DNA from 2 places in the Planococcus sp. TJ-307 genome. Region 1 is predicted to be linked to the other one. Evidence: predicted binding sites of a transcription regulator. Region 1 holds the regulator's gene; the other holds the start of a gene.

Evidence for each region. Region 1 encodes NrdR, which represses ribonucleotide reductase genes. Its sites were predicted from a motif close to AACACNATATATNGTGTT; they were not measured.
Region 2: AC4EHK_RS09805 (vitamin B12-dependent ribonucleotide reductase) is a predicted target of NrdR. The motif match lies at 1,552-1,569, and genes of this name have one in related genera.

What each region holds. Positions count from the first base shown of each region.
Region 1 covers NZ_JBZDOJ010000002.1:902,932-906,352, forward strand. The annotation lists gene AC4EHK_RS10860 (replication initiation and membrane attachment family protein) at 1-1,349, opposite strand, end outside; gene nrdR (transcriptional regulator NrdR) at 1,361-1,837, opposite strand; gene speD (adenosylmethionine decarboxylase) at 1,952-2,335, opposite strand; gene AC4EHK_RS10875 (glyceraldehyde-3-phosphate dehydrogenase) at 2,652-3,421, opposite strand, start outside.
Region 2 covers NZ_JBZDOJ010000002.1:696,161-699,581, forward strand. The annotation lists gene AC4EHK_RS09805 (vitamin B12-dependent ribonucleotide reductase) at 1-1,517, opposite strand, end outside; gene AC4EHK_RS09810 (lipoate--protein ligase family protein) at 1,706-2,542, opposite strand; gene AC4EHK_RS09815 (rhodanese-like domain-containing protein) at 2,642-3,025, shown strand; gene AC4EHK_RS09820 (AAA family ATPase) at 3,095-3,421, shown strand, end outside.

The DNA.
Region 1 (3,421 bases):
AGCGCAAGTTTTGCGAGAAGTTTTTGCTTTTCCACTTCCAGGCTTTCGTTTCTCGGTTCTGCTTTAGCAGCTGGTACTTCATCTTTTTTATGGAACCATTCCGGCAGTTTTTCTTCACGCACCGGTTTGCGGTTTCCGTTGCCGGTAAATGGTTTGGCCACAGTTGTAGGCGAACCTTCTGACTTCCACTTCATGTATTGGGTATGTTCGACACGCGCCAGCTCCATTGCTTCTTTGGCAGTCGTGACATTTTTACGTAGCCAGTGAGACGCAATTTTTTCGACATACGCTTTTGTCAGCTTCATGTCAGTGCGCAACAGGACATATTGCAACAAAACATTCACAACAGCTGGCTTCATGCCATGGGTAACGACCAATTGGTTGGCGAGCTGGACATCGGCAGGCAGCGGTTCATTGCCATCCGCAATGTCACGCAGTACTTGAATCGGTGGTGCCGTCTCCAAATAGACCAATAGTTCATCTTGCTTGGTTTTCGGTGCTTCTTCGGTTAGCTTGGGAGCTTCCTTGTGCACTTGGACAAGCTGAGGCGCTGTAGTAGAAACTGTTAGCTTATAGTATTCAGAAGCTGATTTTTTCAAGCCTTCTACTGTCAAATTATAATCGTCTTCAATGGCCAACAAGATTACTTTTTGCATTTCCAAAGGTCCCCAACTGTAAAGGTAAGCCAGTTTGGAAATAAAATCTTTAATGGTAGCTGTCAGTACGCGCTTCGGCACCAGCTGTTCTGAAAGCCCCTGGCGAAGCAAAGCAAAATCGAATTCCGCATCTGCTTCATAAGCTCCCCTTTTCCGTTCCTGTAAATCCTGCTTGCCGGATGGATATCCGGCTTTCGCATGAACCGGCTGAAAAATATCGGTGAACGTGCGTGATACTTCTTCAAAATCAGACGGAATTTCTGACTGGATCAGAAAGCGATCTCGAACTCGGCGATACGACGGTTCTCCAATTTTGCTGAACAGGAACATTGACAGCAATGGATCCATAAAAAAAGTTTTCGGATCCAAAGGCGGACAAAGTTCATAGATAAAACAGCGGTTGTCCTTGTTTTTTCGGTAAGTCTTTAGCAGCCCAATCGCTTCCAATTGAATTCTCGCTTCAAAAATTTTCGAAATGGGATTTCCCAACGTGTTCATTAATGTGTAATGGGTCGACTCATCACCAGATGCTTCTCCTTCAGCCCATAGCGTTAAATAAAGCGCGGTGGCTTCCGCTCCAATCATCGGCTGATAGAGCAGCGTCAGCAGCTGACGGTCATAATTCGAAAATGGATAAGGCAGACGGATTCGATAGGAATCGGCAGGCTGCAATTCTTTGTAATATGCAGTCATAAGTCACCGCCTTAGTCGATTTTCTTGTCTTCCGGACTTTTGTTCAGCAAATCCTTCAGCTCGTCGATAAACACCGTGATGTCTTTAAACTGGCGATAAACAGAAGCAAAACGGACATAAGCCACTTCATCAATTGCTGCCAACCGGTTCATCACCAGCTCTCCGACTTCTTCAGATTTCACTTCTGGATTGCCTGCCCGGCGAAGGTCTTTCTCGATGGTAAAAACCACTTCTTCCAATGCTTCAAGAGAAACCGGCCGCTTTTCGCATGCACGAATCAAGCCACGCAAAACTTTTTCACGGCTGAACTCTTCACGTGAGCCGTCTTTTTTGACGACAATCAGCGGCATCTCTTCCACTTTCTCAAAAGTGGTAAAGCGATATCCACACGATTCACATTCTCTGCGCCTTCTGATTGATTTCATTTCATCTATAGGCCGCGAATCGACAACACGTGTGCCGTTATGTTGGCAAGCTGGACATTTCATTTCGACATCTCCCTAACTTCTCTATCTAGTGTATCTAGTATAACAAAAATTCATTGGGAAAATAGAAAAAGCAGAGGATTTTATCCCCTGCTTTCGTGTTTTTTGTTAAATGGATTATGCTGTTACTGAAACTTTGGATTTTCCAACACTGACTGGACCCATACCGCGCGGAATTTCGACAAGTTCGCTTGAGGTTGACCCGAGCGCTTCTGCGATATACTTCGCTGCTACTGTTGGATCTAAGTCGCCGCAAGTGTAAACATCTACACTGGCGTAGCCGTGTTCTGGGAAACTGTGAATCGTTAAGTGAGATTCTGAAATAATCACAACTCCGCTGACACCTTGTGGTGCGAATTTATGAAAAGCGACCTCTCTTACTTCAGCTCCAGATTTGAGTGCTGCATCAACAAAAGTTTGTTCGATAAAATCCATATCGTTTAATTTGTCAAAATCACACTGCCAAAGTTCTGCAATTACGTGACGTCCCATTGTTTCCATGGTTCGTTTTCCCCCTTTGATATCATTTTGTTTTTTGCGCAAAATATTCAAAGTTGACTACCACGGGGGAAAGTTAGTCCAAAGAGGTCCTAACCCTTTAAGCAGTCATGTGAATAAAAAATCTTACGCTCCTAATTCCGAAATACATGATGGAAATTCAGAAGTGGTAGCTGTTTTTCAACTACGATTCATAGTATAAAACGTATTTATTGTAAATGCAATAATAATATCTTATTAATCTTGAAATTTTTTCAATAAATTTTCCATAAAAAAACCCGTTTCTCCAATAAAAAGTAGAGAAACGGGGTGTGTAGCCTTATTTGGACACCAGTATTAAAGCATTTGCAACCTTTTTCGTTAAATCAATTACGCGGGCCGAATATCCCCATTCGTTATCGTACCAAGCCAGAACTTTTACTTTGCGTTTGCCAATTACCATGGTCGATAATCCATCAACTATAGCAGATTGCGGATTGCTGTTAAAATCCACAGACACAAGCGGCTCCATCGTCAAGCTTAAGATTCCTTCCAGCCCATCTCTTGAAGCTTCCTCGAATGCCTGATTGACTTCTGCAATTGTTACATCTGATTCCAAATCAACAACCAAGTCAACTAGCGAGACATTCGGCGTTGGCACACGCAAAGCCATGCCGTGCAGTTTGCCCTGCAATTCAGGAATTACTAATGATAGCGCTTTCGCAGCACCCGTCGATGTCGGAATGATGGATTGGGCACATGAGCGTGCACGACGAAGGTCTTTGTGCGGATTGTCCAAATTTTGCTGATCATTTGTATACGAATGTATAGTCGTCATCAAGCCGTTTTCAATGCCAAATTTGTCATGCAGCACTTTCACGACTGGCGCCAAGCAATTTGTTGTGCAGCTGGCATTGGAAATGATGTCATGCTTGTCAATATCCAACTGGTCTTCATTTACACCCATCACAATAGTGATGTCTTCTTTTTTTCCAGGTGCTGTCAATATGACTTTTTTTGCACCTGCTTCTAAATGCAAAGCCGCTTTGTCGCGAGAATTGAACTTCCCTGTTGCTTCGATGACAATATCAATGCCCATTTCTCTCCATG
Region 2 (3,421 bases), 210 kb from region 1:
TTTGTTTTCGGATCTGCGAACTGTGCCAAGTTGACCGCAGCCAAGTTGCAGACGGAGTAAGGTGCCAATGGCTGTTCGCCGCAAGGGTTCGTCGCAACAACTTTTTGGCCATATGCAGCCGCATTTGTTTTTTCATTGGCATTATCGATAAAGAAGATGCCGGGTTCAGCTGAATAAGTCGCACAAATATTGACCAAGTTCCATAATTCGCGGGCTTTCATTGTCCGGTAGACGCGCACACCATGACCCATGCGTTCCCACTCACGAACATCGCCGACTTCCTGCCATTGTTCATTGTAGATGGCCATTTCTTCTTTCGAATAAGATTCCACTGCTGGGAAGCGCAAATCGAAATCTTCGTCGTTTTCAACCGCCGTCATGAAATCGCTCGTCAACGTGACTGAAATGTTGGCACCTGTCAAAAATTCTTCGTTATGAACCGAATAAGTTCCGCCATCTCGAAGTTTTGCTTCAGCGTCACGCATAATTTTTTCGTTGAATCCGCCCATTCCAGGAATTGCACGGTAGTTTAGGATGCCTTGATACATGGCATCTTCCTGTTCTGTTAACGGTTTGAATTTTAATTTGTCATGAGCTAATTTCTTGATCGTTTCGTCTTGTGTGTTTTCAATCAAATAGCGCAGGATGCGTGGATTCTGCATTTTGGAGATGATAAATTCGGCAATATCCGGATGCCAGTCTGCCAGCATGATCATTTGCGCACCGCGGCGTGAACCGCCTTGTTCGACAAGATGAGTCAACTTGGCAATGTCATCCAGCCAAGATACCGATCCTGACGATTTGCCGTTGACTCCACGAGCCAATGTGTTGCGCGGACGAAGAGTTGAACCGTTGGTGCCAACTCCGCCTCCGCGGCTCATGATTTCCATGACCTGCTTGCGGTGATCGGAAATGCCTTCGCGTGAGTCTGCAACAAACGGCATTACGTAGCAATTGAAATACGTGACATCCGTGTCAGCGCCTGCTCCGTAAAGCACACGGCCGGCCGGAATGAATTTTAATCCGACCAATTGCTGATAAAATTTTTCAAACCATTCCTGGCGTTTTTCAGAAGTTTTTTCTACAGAAGCAAGGCCTGTTGCATTGCGTTTGGCAATCTGCTCGTAGAACACTTCAAGCGGCTTTTCAATCACGTCGATCGGGCGATTGACAATGCCTGCTTCCTGTTCCTTCGGGTTGTCGATTGCACTTCTGTAATCTTCCTCGATCCAAACTTGTGCTTTATTGGTTTGCTGATCGATGGAAACAATGTAGCCAAGACCGCGGGCTGGGAATTTCGGATCTTCTTTGACAGTCAATACAACAAAATCGCCAGCTTTCAAGGTTTTTTTCTCTGTATCCTTGAATGAATACCGGTCAATCATAACAAGGCGAGATACCCCTTTATGCGTCAAGTTCATATCCGGAGTAACGGCGTGCACTTGCGGAAACGTTTTAATATCTTCGTTTAATGCTTTTGAATTTAATGAGTACTGGGATTGTGTGGCGGAAACCATTGACAATTCCTCCTTTGTGTTATATACGTACATAAATACTATATGTAGTACTAATTTAATTCCCATCATACTATATGTTGAAACGCCTTTTCAATAACAATTTTCTGCTTCAAAACTTCGCCACTTTTAAAAGCTATATATGGCAAGGTTTCCGGCTTTGGAAATCAATAAAATGAGCCAAAAGACACTCAAACACGGAAATTCCATTCGGCATTGGCGTATTTTTTTTCTTCTAAAGCCTTGACATCTGCGAACTGTTGTTCTGACAGCGTATACGGTTCCAACTCGATGGACAATGCCTGTTCAAATCCTTCTTTAAATGCACGAATGCATTCTTCTATAGTGGCCGGCTCCTTGCGAATTGAATTGATCGAGACCGCTTTTTCGGGAATTTTGCTGCGCATCCGCTCTTTCGCCTCTTCGCTCGAAAATTTGAAAACAGACAACAGCTTCTCAACATCCAAATCAAGTAGAATTGCACCATGCTGCAAAATCACGCCTTTTTGGCGCGTTTGTGCACTGCCCGCTACTTTTTTTCCTTCAACAACCATTTCATACCAGCTCGGTGCATCAAAACAAACGGCTGATTTGGGATTTTTCAAATCAGCACGCTTGGCATCTGTATCTGGAACAGAAAAATAAGCATCCAGTCCGAGGTTTTTAAAGCCTTCCAATAAGCCCTCGCTTAATACCCGGTACGCTGCCGTGACCGTTTCTGGCATATCCGGATGGTCTTCACTAACAATAATGCTGTATGTAAGTTCATGTTCATGGAGAACGCCTCTGCCTCCTGTTGGCCTTCGGACAAATCCCAGGCCAAGCCGGTTGACGGCTTCCATATCAATTTCTTTTTCTACTTTTTGAAAATAACCGATCGACAGCGCAGCCGGCTGCCAGCTATAAAAACGGATAACCGGCGGAATAAGCCCCTCGCTATGCCATGTCAGCAAGGCTTCATCGAGGGCCATATTGAAAGAAGGGCTGTTCGCACCTGAATTTACAAAATTCCATTTTGGATATTTCACAAGATCGCCTCCTATTTCCGCTAATTAGTGTAACATTGGCATTGAATATCCGTCATCTCTTCTCTTATAATAAAAGAAGATTAGAAAGGGGCAAGAACATTGGAATTTTTATACATCACGATTGCCATTGTTGTGGCAATCATCATTTACGCGGTGATTATGTATTTCCGCATGAAGAAAGCGGTCACTAACTTGACGCAGGAACAATTTATCGAAGGTTACCGCAGAGCTCAATTGATTGATGTACGCGAGCCAAAAGATTTTGCGGCCGGCCATATTTTAGGAGCACGCAATATTCCACAATCACAATTGCGCCAACGCTATAAGGAAATTCGTTCGGACAAACCCGTTTACTTGTATGACCAGAACGGTGCACGCAGTGGACGCGTCGCCATTTTCCTACAGAAAAAAGGCTACGATCAATTGTTCCAGCTGCAAGGCGGGTTCAAGCAATGGACCGGAAAAATAAAATCGAAAGCCTGAACACTAAACGCCCTTCCACATTTTGGAAGGGCGTTTTTCATCCTATTCCATTTGAAAAGAGGAAGCTCAATGAAACCTGACCTACTTTTTCCACATCAAGCGAACATCCGGGAAACGCTCCCGCATTATTCGGATCTTGCCATTGTCTCCCAAAGCATCCTGAACATGCTTGATGGCCGTTCTGCTGGCTCCTGGATGCACATTGATATAACAGAACCCATTGAGCAATTAAACAGCCATCTGATCGACATGATGGAAAAGCGATTGCTCTCTTACGAAGTGCTGTCTTTTATTTATGAAGCCCGTCCGTTCGGAAAAATTGCCAACGCACCCGACGACTTGTACAGCGGCAATTTGAAAATCCAGGAAAGCTTTGAGAACAAACTGATTTATTTC